DNA from 4 places in the Streptomyces sp. NPDC047108 genome. Region 1 is predicted to be linked to each of the others. Evidence: riboswitches for the same ligand, from Rfam matches in the RefSeq annotation. Region 1 holds a riboswitch; each other region holds the start of a gene.

What was found. A riboswitch is a leader RNA that binds a small molecule or an ion and turns the genes downstream of it on or off. The one in region 1 is predicted to bind cyclic di-AMP.
Region 2: another riboswitch for cyclic di-AMP. It lies ahead of ABZ822_RS27370 (M23 family metallopeptidase); the one in region 1 lies ahead of ABZ822_RS24840 (NlpC/P60 family protein).
Region 3: another riboswitch for cyclic di-AMP. It lies ahead of ABZ822_RS00420 (transglycosylase family protein); the one in region 1 lies ahead of ABZ822_RS24840 (NlpC/P60 family protein).
Region 4: another riboswitch for cyclic di-AMP. It lies ahead of ABZ822_RS14430 (M23 family metallopeptidase); the one in region 1 lies ahead of ABZ822_RS24840 (NlpC/P60 family protein).

The regions. Positions count from the first base shown of each region.
Region 1 covers NZ_JBEYUP010000015.1:101,865-106,071, forward strand. Annotated here, with positions in the region: gene ABZ822_RS24830 (ATP-dependent Clp protease proteolytic subunit) at 14-652, shown strand; gene ABZ822_RS24835 (hypothetical protein) at 658-966, shown strand; cyclic di-AMP (ydaO/yuaA leader) riboswitch at 1,297-1,464, shown strand; partial or broken gene ABZ822_RS24840 (NlpC/P60 family protein) at 1,467-1,580, shown strand; partial or broken gene ABZ822_RS24845 (C40 family peptidase) at 1,932-2,270, shown strand; gene ABZ822_RS24850 (ATP-binding protein) at 2,379-2,807, opposite strand; gene ABZ822_RS24855 (helix-turn-helix transcriptional regulator) at 3,075-3,998, shown strand; gene ABZ822_RS24860 (DUF397 domain-containing protein) at 3,985-4,207, shown strand, end outside.
Region 2 covers NZ_JBEYUP010000020.1:18,829-23,035, reverse strand. Annotated here, with positions in the region: gene ABZ822_RS27380 (hypothetical protein) at 1-491, opposite strand, end outside; gene ABZ822_RS27375 (PP2C family protein-serine/threonine phosphatase) at 711-1,847, shown strand; cyclic di-AMP (ydaO/yuaA leader) riboswitch at 2,120-2,261, shown strand; gene ABZ822_RS27370 (M23 family metallopeptidase) at 2,273-3,331, shown strand; gene ABZ822_RS27365 (PrsW family intramembrane metalloprotease) at 3,616-4,207, opposite strand, start outside.
Region 3 covers NZ_JBEYUP010000001.1:98,134-102,340, forward strand. Annotated here, with positions in the region: gene eno (phosphopyruvate hydratase) at 1-1,173, opposite strand, end outside; gene ABZ822_RS00420 (transglycosylase family protein) at 1,433-2,110, opposite strand; cyclic di-AMP (ydaO/yuaA leader) riboswitch at 2,114-2,279, opposite strand; gene ABZ822_RS00425 (transglycosylase family protein) at 2,539-3,465, opposite strand; gene ABZ822_RS00430 (cytochrome P450) at 3,569-4,207, opposite strand, start outside.
Region 4 covers NZ_JBEYUP010000005.1:317,245-321,451, forward strand. Annotated here, with positions in the region: gene ABZ822_RS14420 (HPr family phosphocarrier protein) at 1-209, shown strand, start outside; gene ABZ822_RS14425 (GntR family transcriptional regulator) at 425-1,186, opposite strand; gene ABZ822_RS14430 (M23 family metallopeptidase) at 1,361-2,137, opposite strand; cyclic di-AMP (ydaO/yuaA leader) riboswitch at 2,153-2,345, opposite strand; gene ABZ822_RS14435 (pitrilysin family protein) at 2,580-3,947, opposite strand; gene ABZ822_RS14440 (pitrilysin family protein) at 3,965-4,207, opposite strand, start outside.

The DNA.
Region 1 (4,207 bases):
TGAGGTGCCGACCATGGACCGTCCGACCGATCGCTCCGTCCTGCCGGAGTTCACGGAGCGCACCAGCTCCGGGACCCGCACGACGGATCCGTACTCCAGGCTCCTCCAGGAGCGCATCGTCCTGCTGGGAACACCGATCGACGACGCCGCGGCCAACGACGTGACGGCGCAGCTCATCCACCTCGAACACGCCGCCCCCGACCGGGACATCTCGCTCTACATCAACTCCCCCGGCGGCTCGACGACCGCGATGTGCGCCGTCCACGACACGATGCGGTACGTCAGCTGCGACATCGAGACCGTGTGCCTGGGGCAGGCCGCCTCGTCGGCCGCGGTGCTGCTGGCCGCCGGCACGCCCGGGAAACGCCTGATGCTGCCCGGCTCCCGTGCGCTCCTCCGCCAGCCGACCCTGCCGGATCCGGTCGAGGGCCAGGTGAGCGACCTGGAGGTCCAGGCCGCGGAGTTGCTGCGCCTGCGCGCGCTCCTGGAGGGACTGCTCGTACACCACACGGGGCAGCCGGCGGAGCGCATCGCCGCCGACCTCGAGCGCGACACCGTCCTGGACGCCGAAGCGGCCCTGGCGTACGGGCTCGCCGACCGCGTGGTGCCCCATCGCAAGGCGGCCCCCGGCCTCCCGGCCGGCGAGCGGTGAGCGGCGTGCTGCCGCCCGAACTGCCGCCGCTGCCCGCCCTGACGCGCGCTGAGGGCGATCTGGTGGACCGTTACCTCGATGTGCTCGACCTCGTGGGCCGCATCAACCCGGCCCGCTCCTCCGACACGTACGGCGGACTGCGCGCCGCCCAGGCTCTCGTCGGCAAGGCGGCCGCGCTGCGGGACGCGCTGGCTCTGATGCACGAGCGCGGGGAGAGTTCGATCCACGCCGCGACGCTGGCGCGCGCGTTGCGGGTCCTTGACGGCGACCGGCGTGCCACACGTGTCACCCTCCCCCCGGAGGGGCGGAGTTGACGAACCGTCGCCCGACGCGGCGTCACGGTACGGCCGAACGTGTTCGCCCGATCGACGTACCGTCAGGCCCAGAATTGACTTGATCGACTTGCGATCCGAGCGCGGGGAGCGGCCCCCGGCACACCGCTCCCGCGCTGGTACGGGGCATGACCGAGCGCTGGATCCCGTACCGGATCACCCCCAGGGCCGCCAAATGCCTCAAATGTGACTAAGGCCGTAAGTGCCCGTTTCGATCGGAAATCTGACGGTCGTTGCGTGACGATCCGTTAGACGACAAGCCCCCGCCATCGCGGTGGGGCGGTCCACGCGGACGCCGAGTCCTGCCGCCGCGCGGATGCCCGGTCGACACCAGTGGATCGGCAGGAGTGGAGGACCCGAGCAGTCCGGGGCACCGGTTCAACCGGCGCTCCTTGGGGTGAAGCCGCTGCGGCGGCCGGGCATTCTTCGCCTGCCCGAACCCGACAGGTCACCCTTCACAGGCGGCTGACGAAGGGGTGCGCATGACCGCGCATGCACAAGTCCCGTCCCTCCTCGGCCGGGCCGGCGCCGCTTCGGCGCTCACCCTGGCAGCTGTCGGCGGCGCGCTCCTGGCGCCGGGCTCCGCGTCGAAGGCGTACGCGGTGCCGCCGCCCGGCCCCGACTCGTCCCGGACCCAGAGCAGCACGGCCGGGGCGGGAGCGTCCGGGATCGAGCAGCAGATCTCAGGCGACGACCCGTTCGCCCTGATCGGGGACGAGCCGTCCGTGAACGGCCCGTCGGGCGGCAGACCACCGGGATCCCTGCCGGGCATGCCCGGCACCCGGCCCGACGGCGGACCCTCCTCCGCCGAGCCGGACAGCCGGCACAAACCGTCCCAGCCGCCCAGGAAGGAACCATCGAGGCAGGCCGGATCCGGCAAAGCGGCGAAGCAGCCCGCACATCGCCCCAAGGCACCGAAGGCCCGCAAGCAACTGCACCTCGGGACACGGGCGCTCAACGCCGCACACTCCAAGCGGGGCGCGCCCTACCGCTACGGCGCCTCCGGCCCGGGGAGCTTCGACTGCTCGGGCCTGACCGTCTACGCGTACAAGTCCGTGGGCAAGCAGCTCCCCCGGACCGCGTCGGCGCAGTACAACTCCACCCGGCGCGTCCCGGCCTCCGGCCGGCGCCCCGGTGACCTCGTCTTCTTCGGCGCCGGACGCGGGGTCTACCACGTGGGCATCTACGCGGGCGACGGGAAGGTCGTGCACTCCCCCAAGGCCGGTTCGGTCGTGAGGGTCGATCCGATCTGGTCGAACGACGTCGCCTACGGCCGGGTCGACTGAGGCTCCTCTCACCACCCTCGGAACGGGCGGCCCGGCGCGCGGATCCCCTGCGCGCCGGGCGCCGCCCCGGAAAGGCCCCTCGTCAACGACCGCCGTACGCCGGGGGCTTCATGTGGTCGGGACCGGCCAGGGCAGGGTGATCCATACGGTCTTTCCGCCCTCCGCCGTCGGCGTGACGGAGAGCTTGCCGCCGGCCTCGGCCGTGAGGCTGCGGATGATCACCATGCCCCGGCCGTTGTCCTGCTGTACCGCGGCGGGCAGCCGCCTCGGTCTTCGCGGATGGCTGTCGGTGACACCGATACGCAGACGCTCGTCGCGGTCGAGCCGGATGTCCACGGTGAAGGTGGGCGACCGGCCGAGCGTGTGCACCACGGCGTTGGTGGCGAGTTCGGACACGATGAGCCGCACGGTGTCGGCGCACTCCGCGCTCTCCGGCAGACCCCACTCCGCGAGCACGGCACTGACGTACCGGCGGGCCGCCGTGACGGAGGCAGGGTCGCTCGGATAGGTGATGGATGCTTCATGATGGTCTGCCATCGCGGACGCGGTCCCTTTCCCGCCGAGGCCCGGGGTCCGACGCGTTGTACGCATACGGAGACGACGTCGGAGCCACCCTCCGGCGACTCCTTCGGCCAGACTGCCACCGATGCGTCCGGTGCGGGGGGCGATCCACCGGGATGTGCATATATCTGTCCCTCGATGCAGTGAACTCTTCGCCGGAAACCGGTATTTGGGCTCACACTGACGCACGGGCGGGCGCGCGGTGCCGCCCGGCAGCGGCACCGGGAGGAGCGGGAGGATCCCATGCAGCACGGTCCCGCGGTACGCCGCCGCAAGCTCGGCGATGAGCTGCGGCGCCAGCGCGACATGGCAGGTCTGACCAGCGGCGAGGCCGCCCGCCTGGCCGGCTGGCACCAGTCGAAGGTGAGCCGGATCGAGACGGGACGCAGCGGTGTCAAGGCGGCGGACGTGACCCGGCTGCTGGATGTGTACGGGGTGACGGATCCCGAACTCCGCTCGCTGCTCGCGGCGCTCGCCAACTCCGACGCCAACGGCGGTCAGCGCGCGTGGTGGCACGCCTACCGCGAGCTTCTGCCCTCCGCCTACCGGGACTTCATCAGTCTGGAGGCGGAGGCCGTGCGCGCCAGGACGCTGGAGACGCTGGTCGTGCCCGGGCTGCTCCAGACCTGCCGCTACGCCCGCGCCGTGACGCGCGCCGCGCTCGCCGCGCTTCCCGCCTCGCGCATCGACGAGCTGGTGGACGTACGGATCGCGCGCCAGGACGTCCTGCGGGCGCACCCTCCGCTGGAGCTCCACGCGGTGCTGGACGAGGCGGTGTTGCGGCGCGAGGTCGAGTCCCCCGAGGTGATGGCGGAGCAGCTCGAGCACCTCGTCGAGGTCGGTTCGCTGCCCCATGTCCGGCTCCAGGTCATGCCGTTCGCGCACGGCATGCACATCGGAGTCACCGGCCCTTTCGTTATTTTTTCATTTCCGCTCAGTGCTGATCTGGACGTGGTCGTTCTTGACCACTTGACGAGTAGTCTCTACCTCGAACGGAAAGAGGATCTCAGGGCGTACAGCGAGGCATTCGACACGCTGCGGGGGCGCGCCCTCCCGTGTGACGACTCGTTGGCCTTCATCGCCGGCATCGGCGATGCCCTGAGGAGGCGCAGTGCCCACCCCCCACGAACACCCCGTCCCCCACCCCCCGTACATACGCTCCAGTGACCGTCTGCAGGGCCTGAGCTGGCGGCGCAGCAGCCGCAGCACCGGCATGAACAACTGCGTGGAGACGGCCCTCATCGGCCCCGCAACCGTCGTGGGAACCGCTGACGGCCCCGGGCGCTCCGGGCTCCGCGTGGCCGTACGCGACTCCAAGGACACGGCAGGACCCGCGCTCCTCTTCTCCCCCGCCGCTTGGGAGTTGTTCGTGCGGG
Region 2 (4,207 bases), on a different contig from region 1:
GCCTGCGGCAGGGCGTCGTCGACGAAGGACTCGACCATGGCCTGTACATCGCCGGGGGACGAGCGCTCCACGGAGCCGCTGAGGTTGTCGACCGCGTTGCGGGACATCACGGAGGAGTCGGCCCCGGCGTCGAACCGGTCGCCCAGCGCGACCGCGTAGACACCGGTGATCCCGGTCTTGTTCCGCAGGTCCTGGAGCAGGGTCGGCGGGTTGAATTCCTTGGCGGCCGGCAGCACGGCGACGAACACCGGCTTGTCCGCCTTCTTGATCTTGTCCGCCAGAGCGTCCGCGGCCGGAGGCGGAAGCTGGTCCCTCGCCCGCGGATCGACGTACACAGGGCCCTTGCTCAGGGCGTTCGCGGCGCTGTCGAGCCCGTCCGCGGCTCGCGCCCCGGGTGCCATGACGGCCACCAGTACGAGAGCGACGGCGACGACCGCCAGCACCGGCACGAGCAGGATGCGACCCGCCCAGGGCTTCGCTGCGGTGTTCATATCTACGAAGTTAACTCCAAAGCCGCAATGATGGGGCTTCCAGCCCATCCGGTGCCTTTCGGTGCACTCCGGTCCTGGGCACGTCGCGCGTCCGGTCCGGGGTGTGTCGCGCCCCGCCGACCCGCCCGATTCGCGTACGGCGCCCCACCCGGCGAGGGTGGAAGTGGCGCGCGCTCGGACAGGTCGCCGCGCCCGGCACGGATGGGCAGGAGTCAGCAGGTGGGGACGCATGTCGAGGGACCTCGCCGCCTCGGTGGAGCCCGCCGTCCCAGCGCCCGGGTCATCCGCTGGGTCCCGGTTCTGCTGATCATCGGCGGCGCCGTCTTCGACCTCATGACGCCGCCCCCCTTCACGGGCTCCCCCTTCTTCTCGGCCGCCCCGCTCGTGGCCGCCCCGTTCTTCTCGCTCGGGGTCACGGCCCTCACGGGTGGGGCGAGCGTGCTCACCGTGCTCGCCCTGCGCCTGTACGACACGCGGCTCACCGACATCGAGTCGGTCACCGAGCTCGTCACGGTCTTCACGGTCGCCGTGCTCGCCCTGCTCATCAACCGTGTCGTGCGCCTGGGCGACCGGCGCCTCGCCTCGGCGCGCACCATCGCGGAGGCCGCCCAGCGTGCCGTCCTGCCCGACCCCGCCGAGCGGATCGGCGGCTTCGACGTCGCCGCGCGCTACGAGGCCGCCCACGCCGAGGCCAGCATCGGCGGCGACCTCTACGCCGTGCAGGACACCCCGTACGGGGTGCGCCTGATCGTCGGGGACGTACGGGGCAAGGGGCTGGGCGCCGTCGAAGCGGTGGCGATCCTCATCGGCTCGTTCCGGGAGGCGGCCGAGCAGGAGGCGACGCTGGACGGGCTCGCCCGGCGACTGGAGGGGGCGCTGCGCCGCGAGAGCGCTCGGCAGGAGGAGCTGGAGCCGTACGAGGGCTTCACCACGGTCGTCCTGGCCGAGGTGCACCCGGCCGGCGGTCCGGCCGACGCGAGCTCGCTGCGTCTGCTCAACCGCGGCCACCCGTCGCCGCTGCTGCTCTACGAGGACGGCCGTCTGAGCACCGCCGATCCGAAGGTGGCCGCGCTGCCTCTCGGCATGGACGACCTCGGCGTCTGGCCGGACCTGGTCCAGGAGTTCGCGTTCCCCGGCGGCGCCACGCTGCTGCTCTTCACCGACGGGGTGACCGAGGCGCGCAACGCGCGCGGTGTCTTCTACGACCCGGGGGAGCGGCTGCGCGGTATGCACTTCCCCGATCCCGGCACGCTCCTCGACGCCCTCGTGGACGATGTCCGGCGGCACGCGGCGGGTGAGGCACCGGATGACATGGCGCTGCTCGCGGTGACACGTCCGGTGCGCCACGGACCGTAACCGGATCGCACCCCTCCGCATAACAACTGACGAACCATCAGCTAGAGACGCTTGCCGGTCGAGAGGTCAACTCGCCCGTTTTTCCTGGATCATGTACCGATTTGCCCCTACGGATTTCGTTAACGATCACACGGAACAGCTTGGAAACAGGTCCCGCGGTCTATTAACGTTCGATAACGCAGCGCGGTCGTCCCAGCCGCCACAAGAGGTGGCACCGTGCGCCTACGCCGAATCCCGCACCATCAGCACCACCAGTACCACCGCAGTGATCCGCACCACTGGCACCAACTGCACCAAGGGAACCGGGGAACCACACTCTTGGGGTGAATCGGGCACCTTTCCCAAAGGCGCTCGTAGGAGACCTTCCTGCTCCGAACCCGTCAGCTAACCCGGTAGGCGTGAAGGAAGGAAAGGAGAGCGCCCGCGTGGCGTCCAACAGGCCTGCTCCGGAGCCCTTGTACGAACCCTCCGCCCCTTACGGCCCCGGCGGATTCGGCGAGTTCGGCGAGGAACCCCCGGCCGCCGGTGACGGCGAGTGGAACCCGACCGAGGACTCCCTTGCGCCGGTACGCGGCAGGCACCGCGTCATCAAGCAGCGCGGTGGCGGCATGGCCCGCAGCGGCGCCGTCCTCGGTGTCGGCATGTTCGCGGCCGTCGGCGCCGGCGGCATGGCCAGCGCGCAGGACAAGCCCCCGGTCTCCATCTCCATGCCCGACCTCGGCTCCGTCTCGGACCAGCTCCCGGACGCGAAGTCCCTGCCGGGCATCGGTTCCCTGGTGTCCGACGAAGACACCCCCGCCGGAGCCGCGACCCCGCTCTCCACCGCGGGACTCACCGACACCGAGGCCGCCAACGGCACCGGCGCGGGCGAGGCGTTGCGCGCCCGCATCATGCGCCAGGCCGAGCAGCAGCAGACCGCGGCCGAGAGCGCGCAGCGCGACGCGGCCCAGAAGGCCGCGGCGAAGAAGGCCGCCGAAGAGGCGGCCGAGGCCAAGGAGAAGGCCGCGGAGGCCAAGGCGGCCGCCGTGCGCAAGGCCAAGGAGGAGGCGGCGCGCAAGGCCGAGGAGGAGCGACTGGCCAAGCTGGCCAAGCAGTTCACCCTCCCCGTCGCCTCGTACACGCTCACCGCCGGCTTCGGACAGGCCGGCTCCCTGTGGTCCAGCGACCACACCGGGCTCGACTTCGCAGCCCCGAGCGGCACCCCGGCCAAGGCGGTGCACGGCGGCACGATCACCGAGGCCGGCTGGGCGGGCTCCTACGGCTACCGGATCATCCTCACCCTCGACGACGGCACCGAGGTCTGGTACTGCCACCTGTCCTCGATGACCAAGACGTCCGGGAAGGTGACGACGGGCGAGACCATCGGCCGCGTCGGTGCCACGGGCAACGTCACCGGCGCCCACCTCCACCTGGAGGTCCGTCCGGGCGGCGGCGACCCGATCGACCCGGCCGCGTGGCTGCGCGGCAAGGGCCAGACTCCCTGACCCGGAGCCCGCTCCCTTCCCCTCCCGCGCCGCCCCGGCGCGCTCACCCTGAGGCCGTCCGTCCACCGGTCGGCCACCCCCACCGCGTTCGCCGACAGCCCCGGTGTTTCCTCCCCCCTGGCACCGGGGCTGCCGGTCTGTCCGCATGCAGTCCACGGCCCACGTCCACGGCCCACGTCCACGGCCCACGGCAACGGCCCACGGGCCGACGTCCGGTGTGCTGATCGACGTCCGGCCGCCCTGTGCTCAGCCGGTCGTCCCCGGCGCGGCCTCCGCGCGGTGCGTCAACGGCCGTACGGAGGACGGTGATCGGTCGGCGCGGCCGGTCCCTGGCCACCGCCGTACGGGCCCGGACCGTGCTGCGGAGGGACCCCGTGCCCCTGCCCGTACGGTCCCTGCCCGTACCTGCCCTGACCGTACGGTCCCTGGCCGTACGGCTGCGGCATGCCGGGGCCGTACGGCGAGCGGCCCTGCGGACCTGGCCCGTGTCCCCACTGCGGCGCGACCCGGGGCGGCGACGTGACCAACGCGGCGTGAGCCAGGGCGGGTTGGGCCACCTCCTTGCGCTGCCAGAGGTGGTGCAGCAGCTCCTGCTCCCGGGCGACGAAGTCCGCCCCGGCCGTCCCCCGGTGCGCCCGCTGCCGCAGGAAGGCGAGCGTGGTGGCGAAGGACTCGTACTCGGCGACGGCCCGCGCCGCGTCCTTCCCGTGGTGGCGCCGCGCCACGCTGCGCGCGAGCGAGCGCGCCCGCATGGACGCCAGCGCCTGCGGCTCCGGCGGCATCAGCCAGCCGGCCGCCACATAGGCGGGGAGCTGGGCCCGTACGGTCTTCAGCTCGCTGCCGCGCGACCAGACCACCAGCCAGATCAGCAGCCCG
Region 3 (4,207 bases), on a different contig from region 1:
GGCCGGGGCGCCGGTCTTGATCTGGCCGCAGTTGGTGGCGACGGCCAGGTCGGCGATGGTGACGTCCTCGGTCTCGCCGGAGCGGTGGGACATCATGCACTTGAAGCCGTTGCGCTGGGCCAGCTCGACGGCGTCGAGGGTCTCGGTCAGGGAACCGATCTGGTTGACCTTGACCAGCAGCGCGTTGGCGGTGTTGTTCTCGATGCCGCGGGCCAGACGCTCCGGGTTGGTGACGAACAGGTCGTCGCCGACGAGCTGGACCTTGTCACCGAGCCGCTCGGTGATGGTCTTCCAGCCGTCCCAGTCCTCCTCGTTCAGCGGGTCCTCGATGGAGACCAGCGGGTACGCGTCGACCAGCTCGGCGTAGTACGAGGTCATCTCGGCCGCCGTGCGGGTCTTGCCCTCGAAGGCGTAGACGCCGTCCTTGTAGAACTCGGTGGCGGCGACGTCCAGGGCGAGCGCGATGTCCTGGCCGGGCTGGTAGCCGGCCTTCTTGATGGCCTCGACGATCAGGTCGAGGGCCTCGCGGTTGGAGTCGAGGTTCGGCGCGAAGCCGCCCTCGTCGCCGAGGCCGGTGGACAGGCCCCGCTCCTTCAGGACGGACTTCAGGGTGTGGTAGACCTCGGCGCCCCAGCGCAGCGCCTCGGAGAAGGACTCGGCGCCGATCGGCGCGATCATGAACTCCTGGATGTCCACGTTGGAGTCGGCGTGCGAGCCGCCGTTGAGGATGTTCATCATCGGGACCGGCAGCAGGTGCGCGTTCGGTCCGCCGAGGTAGCGGAAGAGCGGCAGGTCGGAGGCCTCGGAGGCGGCGTGCGCGACGGCGAGGGAGACACCGAGGATCGCGTTGGCGCCGAGCGAGGACTTGTCCGGGGTGGCGTCCAGGTCGAACATCGCCTGGTCGATCAGGCGCTGCTCGGTGGCGTCGTAGCCGACCAGCTCCGGGCCGATCTGCTCGATCACGGCGAGCACGGCCTTCTCCACGCCCTTGCCGCCGTAGCGGCTCTTGTCGCCGTCGCGGAGCTCGAGGGCCTCGAACGCTCCGGTGGAGGCACCGGAGGGAACGGCGGCACGGCCGGTGCTGCCGTCGTCGAGGCCGACCTCGACCTCGACCGTGGGGTTGCCTCGCGAGTCGAGGATCTCGCGGGCTACGACGACGTCGATGGACGGCACGAGCATCTCCTTCTGGGATCTGACGCTGGGACGCAGGGACTGCGTGAATCCCTGTCTGCGGCATGAGCCTAACCGGCCCCGGATCCTCGGCCGTCCTCTGCCCGCCCCCCGAGACGAAAAGGCCCCCAAAGGCCCGTAAAGGGGATCTTTGGGGGCTCATGATCCGCGCGGCCGGCGGGCGGGCCCGGCACCCGAGCCGGGGCGGGCCGGCACGGCGGACGGGGCGGGCCCGGCCCGTGGCGCCGGGCCCGCGACCGGGTCAGCTCAGGTGGAGACGCTGGCCGGGGTAGATCAGGTCGGCGCGGTCGACGATCTTCTTGTTCCGCTCGTAGAGCTTCTTCCAGCCCCCCTCGACGCGCTCGGCGTCGGCGATGCTGCCGAGGGTGTCACCGGGCTTGACCTCGTACTCGCCGTCGCCCTTCTTCACCGGGCCGCTCTTGGGCGCGGCCCGCCCCGACGTACCCGGGCCGTCGCCGCGGTCGCTGCGGTCGGCGCGGGCCTCGGCGCCCCCGGCCGAGGAGCGGGCGGTGTCCACGTCCGCGTCCGGGCCGCCGGCGGTCAGGCCGCCCGCGCCGGCGCAGGACCAGGCACCCGGCCCCTGTATGTCGAGCAGCTTCTCGGCGGTGGCGATCTGCTGCTCCTTGCTGGCCAGATCGGCGCGGGGCGCGTACTGGGTGCCGCCCGCCGCGGCCCAGCTCGACTTCGAGAACTGCAGCCCGCCGTAGTAGCCGTTGCCGGTGTTGATGTGCCAGTCGCCGCCGGACTCGCACTGGGCGACCTTCTCCCAGGTTCCGACGGAGGCGGCGTTCGCCGATGTGGCGCCCATGAGCGGTACGGCGACCGCGGTGCCGGCGACACCGGCGAGCGCTGCGATGCGGGCCATGGCCGATGGGCGGCGGTGCGCGCCCCGGGTACCCTTGTTGCCGGAAAGCAGCATGGAACATCTCCTCACCGACGCCTGCGAGGTGAGCTGTCGGGTTCGGGCTGTGAGCGGCCCGGCCCGGTGCTCGCGCACCGGTCTTCACCCCTAGCCGTCCGTTCCGCTGCCGCGGTCCGTCCGGCACTTACCTTGGGTCCCCCGCTCCTGCCTACGGCGCTGACGCGTCGACTGTCCTCCGGCCACCGGCAGGATTCGGCGTGATGGCCGTCGGCGCCCACCGTGTGGCGAGCGGCTTCGACGGTAAGCACACAAGTCCCACCGGTTCAAAAACCGACATCCAGCACCAGGAGCCCCTGAATTTCCCGCTGTTGTCTTTATCTGTGCAGGTCGGGGCAGGTACGGGCGGATCGGGCAGGCGGAAGGTGCCCGTTGGGCCGATGAGATGCTTCTCTCAGTCGCTCCGGAGCGATGAACCCGGCCGCGAACTAGCGCCGGGACGCACCGAGATCGAGCTTCTGACCAGGGAGAATCAGGTCGGGGTCGCCGCCGACGACCGACTCGTTGGCCTCGTAGAGCGCGGGCCAACCACCCGCGAGCGAGTGCTCTTCGGCGATTGCCGACAGACTGTCACCCGGTCGGACGGTGTAGTCCCCGTCCTTCCCTGCGCGGCCGGAGTCGCCGCCGCGGGAAGCGTGACGGCCGTTCTCGCGCCCGTCGCCCCCGCCCTTGCTCTCGCCCGCCTTGCGGTCCGAACCGGCCGCGCCGTCCCCGGCGTCCTCGTCCGCGGGCGCACCGCGGTGCTTGCCGGAGCCGGCCTCCTCGGACGGAGCGGGCGATTCCGAGCCGCCGCGCTCCTGGTCGTGGTCGCCGGACGGTGCGCCGGACTCCTCGCGGTCCTCCTGGCCGCCGTCGCGCGGGTCGGATGCGGACGAACCGGAGTCGCCGTAGTCCTCGCCGGGCGCGGGGGACTCGCCGGGGAGGAGCGTCTCGGCCGGACGTGACAGGTCGATGCCCGGGTCCACGTCCGGGGCCTCGCCGTCGTCGGTGAGGCCGGAGTCCAGCGCGCAGTTCGGCCACGCCTGGGGCCCCTTGGCGGCGAGGATCTTCTCGGCGACGGATATCTGCTGGGAGCGGCTGGCGAGATCGGCGCGGGGCGCGTAGTCGCGGCCGCCGTACTCCTCCCAGGTGTCCTGGGTGAGCTGGAGTCCTCCGAAGTAGCCGTTGCCGGTGTCCGCGCTCCACAGGCCGCCGCTCTCGCACTGGGCGACCCGGTCCCAGGTCTCGGTGTCGGCTGCCTGCGCGCCACCGGCCGCGAGCAGCGGCAGCGCGATCGCCGAACCCGCCACGCCGGCCGTGACGAAGATGGCCGGTGCTTGACGAGGGCGGCGGTGCCGACCGGTCCCGGAACGCATGCGGGGCGCCTTTCGAGAGACGGCTGAAGCGAGGGTGTGCGCGCACGAAAGTAGCTCCGTCGCACCGCAGTCACAAGACGATGTAGTGGAGATCACGCGAAGATCACATAGTTGAAACCTGCTCAATTTTAGAGGGGGTGAACTCGACCGGAAGCGTGCGCAATCCACGCATGATGAGCCCTCCACGCCACCGCAAATCGTCAGGTTCCGCCGCGAGTCGTACGTCGGGAAGACGCCGGAAAAGTGCGGCGAGTGCGGTCTGCGCCTCCAGCCGGGCCAGCGGTGCGCCCAGGCAGTAGTGGATCCCGTGGCCGTACCCGAGGTGCTGGTTGTCGCGGCGCGCGAGGTCGAGCGTGCCCGGGTCGTCGAAGCGTGCGGGGTCGCGGTCGGCGGCGGCGAGGACGACGAGAACGGGATCGCCGGTGGCGACGGACTGCCCGCCGATGGTGACCGGTTCGGTGGCAAACCGCCAGGTGGCGAGCTCCACCGGCCCGTCGTAGCGCAGCAGTTCCTCGACGCCGTTCGCCAGCAGCGCCTCGTCGCCCTCCGCGAGGGCCCGGTGGAGGCGTTCGCGCTGACCGGGATTGCGCAGCAGCGCGTACGTGCCGTTCCCGATCAGGTTGACGGTCGTCTCGAACCCGGCGAAGAGCAGGATGAAGGCCATCGCCGCGGCCTCTCCCTCGGTGAGGTGCTCGCCGTGGTCACTGGCCCGGATCAGGCCCGAGATGAGGTCGTCGCCCGG
Region 4 (4,207 bases), on a different contig from region 1:
CGGCGACCGCGTCGGGTGTTCCCGTGACCATCGCGAAGACCGACGGCAACCCGGTCAACGCCGCCTCGATGCTGGCGGTACTGGGACTCGGTGCGCAGGGCGGCGACGAGATCGTGCTCGCCTCCGACGCCGACGGCGCCGACATCGCGCTCGACCGTCTGGCCAAGCTCGTCTCCGAAGGGCTCGAGGAGCTTCCGGAGACCGTCTGAACCACGCCGTCCGGAGCGCCTGCGGGGCCGCTCCGGGAGAACAGGCACGAGAACCGCGGTGACTTTTTCGGTCACCGCGGTTCCTGCGTTCACGCTTCTCGTGTCCACGTTTCCCGCATTCACACGTGGCGCGCCGCCCGCCGTCCAGAATTCCGCGTCACCGCCGCCGTGAATTCCGCGCAGAATTCGCCTCACTCTTGTGTACGCCCGCTCTGTTAATTCTGGGCACTCGTATTGTTGACGGCTTGTTTCGGGGTGCTCACGCGGACCGGCCGGCGCATCCGGTGGATCGCGAGCGAACGTTCCGTGTGCGCCGCCATCAGTGCGCGGGCGCGGTCCGCCTCTCCCCGCGCGACCGCGTCGGCTATCGCCGCGTGCTCGCCCCAGGAGTCCGTGACGCCCACGGGCGCGGGGGCGTACATCCACGCGATCTTGCGGCGGACCTGGGTGAGCGTCGACGCGAGACTGGGGCTCCCCGCGGCCTGCGCCAGCGTTTCGTGGAACCAGCCGCCCAGTGCCCGCAGATCCGCCGCCTGCCCGAGCCGCGCCCGCTCCTGGCCCAGCCGTACGAGGCCGCGGAGCACCTTCACATGGGCCTCCGTACGGCGCTGGGCGGCGCGGGCGGCGCCCAGCGGCTCCAGCAGTGCGCGGATGTCGAGCAGGTCCGCCGCCTCCTGCTCGGAGGGCTCGGCGACGCAGGCCCCCGCGTGTCTGCGGGTGGTCACGAACCCCTCGGACTCCAGGGTGCGCAGGGCCTCGCGGACGGGGACGCGGGAGACGCCGTAGCGCCGGGCGAGGACTTCCTCGGTCAGTCTGCTCCCCCGCGGGTGGACGCCGGAGACGATGTCGTCACGGATCGCCCGGCACACCGCGCGCGCCGGAATACGACCGGTGGCCTGCGGCCCGCCCTTCACCTTCGTTCCCGCATGGCCGGACCTCCACTGCAATTCCTGGGAATCACGTTCGACCGGGTTCATTCAAGAACTGTATGCCACAGCGGAGAAATTTCCATCGGGCGGGACCGGAGAGGGATATCTTCCGGCCTTTGTGCGCCCGCGTTTCCTTCCGCCGCCCGCGGGCGGCGGAAGGAAACGCGTCAGCGGTTCAGCGGCGAAACGCGTCAGCGGTTCAGCGGTTCACCGGCGCGGGGTTCACAGGCTCAGGCCGTGCGAACGGAGGTAGGCCACCGGGTCGATGTCGGAGCCGTAGTCCTGCGAGGTGCGGGCCTCGAAGTGCAGGTGCGGGCCGGTGGTGTTGCCGGTGCTGCCCGAGAGGCCGATCTTTGCCCCCGGGGTGACGGTCTGGCCGACGGAGACGTGCACCGTGGAGAGGTGGCCGTACTGGGTGTACGTACCGTCCTTCATCTTGATCACGACGTTGTTGCCGTAGCTGCCGCCCCATCCGGCCTCGACGACGGTGCCGGCGCCCACCGAGCGCACGGTCGTGCCCGAGGAGGCGTGGAAGTCGACTCCGGTGTGGCTGCCCGAGGACCAGGCGCCGCCCGAGGACCCGTACGAGGTGGAGACGTAGCTGCCCTCGACGGGCAGGACGAAGGCGTTGAGGCGCTTGCGCTCGGCCTCGCGCGCCGCGCGCTTCTTCGCGGCCTTCACCTCGGCCGCCCGCTTCTTCGCGGCGGCCTCGGCCTTGGCGCGGGCCGCGGCGACGTCGGCCGCGTCCTGCTGCGCCTCGGCCTGCGCGTCGACGGTGCGGGCGATCGAGTCGTCCAGGACGATCGCCTGGCGCAGACCGGTCTGTTCGCCCTCGGGCGACTGGTCGGGGGCCGCGGCGGACGCGACACCGGGGGTCAGGGAGGTCACGACCCCGGTGGTGGCGAGTGTGGCGATGCCCGCAAGGCTCGCGCCGGAACGGGCGAGACGGCTGGGGCGGCGATAACGGTGCTTCCCGGTGGCACGGGTGAACGACGCCATGCGGCGGCGGTGCTCCTTTCCTTCCTTCTCGCCTACCGGGTTAGCTGACGGGTTCGGAGCAGGAAGGTCTCCTACGGGCCCCTCGCAGGAGGCGCCCGATTCACCCCAGGGACTGCGCGCCCTCCCGCGCCGGTGCGGCGCGCGACGGGCAAGGTGGGTCCCCGGCTCCCCTGGCTCGCGCCGTACGGGGACTCGGCGATGACTGCCCGGAGCCGCGGGTGCGGCAGGTGTACCGGCCGGACAGCCGGACCGACGCTAAACGGGACATCTGTCAATCGCCAAAGAAATCAGGTCGTTTGTAGTCGACACCACAAAGGAAACGGCAGACTCAACTACAAACCGGACATACAGCAGTGCCCCGGAGCCACTTCAGGCTCCGGGGCACCGATGCTGTCCATCTGCCGGGCTGACACGTCGTCAGGCACTGGCCACCGTCACGGTGTCAGCCGCTGACGACCTTCACTTCGCCGATGCCGAGCGCCCGTACGGGCTCCTCGATCACCGAGGCGTCGCCGACGAGGATCGTCACCAGACGGTCCGACGGGAAGGCGCTGACGGCCGCCGCGGTCGCCTCGACCGTGCCGGTCTCGGCGAGGCGCGCGTACAACTGCGCCTGGTAGTCGTCCGGAAGATGCTGCTCGACCTGGTCGGCGAAGGTGCCGGCGACCGCGGCCGCCGTCTCGTACTTCAGCGGGGCGACACCGACGAGGTTCTGCACGGCGGTGTCCCGCTCCGCGTCGGTGAGCCCGTCCGCGGCCAGCGTGCGCAGCACCTTCCAGGTGTCCTCCAGCGCCGGTCCCGTGGAGGCGGTGTCCACCGACCCGCTGATGGCCAGCAGCGAGGCACCCGTGCCGTCGGAGGCGGAGCGCAGCACCTGGCCGAACGACCGCACGCCGTAGGTGTATCCCTTCTCCTCGCGCAGCACCCGGTCGAGCCGGGAGGTGAGCGTGCCGCCGAGGCAGTAGACGCCGAGGACCTGTGCCGGCCAGACACGGTCGTGCCGGTCGGAGCCGATCCGCCCGATCAGCAGCTGGGTCTGCACCGCGCCGGGGCGGTCCACGATGACGACGCGGCCGGTGTCGTCCGCGGTCACCGCGGGGACGGGCCGGGGCGCGGCGGTGTTGCCGGTCCAGGCGCCGAGGGTGTCCCCGAGAACGGCCCCGAGGTCGATGCCGGTCAGGTCGCCGACGACCACGGCGGTCGCGGTGGCGGGCCGCACATGGGCCTCGTAGAAGGCGCGTACGGCCGCGGCGTCGACGCGTCCGACCGTCTCCTCGGTGCCCTGCCGGGGCCGGGACATCCGGGACTCGGCAGGGAACAGCTCCTTGGAGAGCTCCTTGGCCGCGCGCCGGGCGGGGTTGGCCTGCTCGTGCGGGATCTCGTCGAGCCGGTTGCGGACGAGCCGCTCGATCTCGCCGTCGGGGAACGCCGGGGCGCGCAGGGCATCGGCCAGCAGTCCGAGCGCCTTGGCCAGCCGGGAGGCAGGGACCTCCAGAGAGACGCGGACGCCCGGGTGGTCGGCGTGCGCGTCGAGGGTCGCGCCGCAGCGCTCCAGCTCCGCGGCGAAGTCCTCCGCCGTGTGCTTGTCGGTGCCCTCGGACAGCGCCCGCGCCATGATCGTGGCGACGCCGTCCAGTCCGGTGGGCTCGGCGTCCAGCGGCGCGTCGAGGTTCATGTCGACCGCGACGACCTGCTGGCCGGGACGGTGACAGTGCAGCACGGTCAGGCCGTTGGGGAGCGTGGAGCGCTCGGGAGCCGGGAAGGCCCACGGCTTGGCGGCGCCACCCTGGGGCTGCGGGTGGAAGGTCATGGCGGGGGTCGTGTCGCTCACCGGGCCGCCTCCTGTCCTGCGTTCTCGTCGGCGGCCTGGTGGTCGGCGAATGCGTCGTCGGATCCGTCGGCGGAGTCGCCCCCGCCTCCCTCGGCGGGGCCGGTCGGTTCGTAGACCAGGACCGCGCGGTTGTCGGGGCGCAGCCGGGCGGCGGCCACGGCCTTGACCTCCTCGGCGGTGATCTCCAGCAGCCGGTCGACCGCGGTCAGCGCCAGCTTGGGGTCGCCGAACAGGACCGC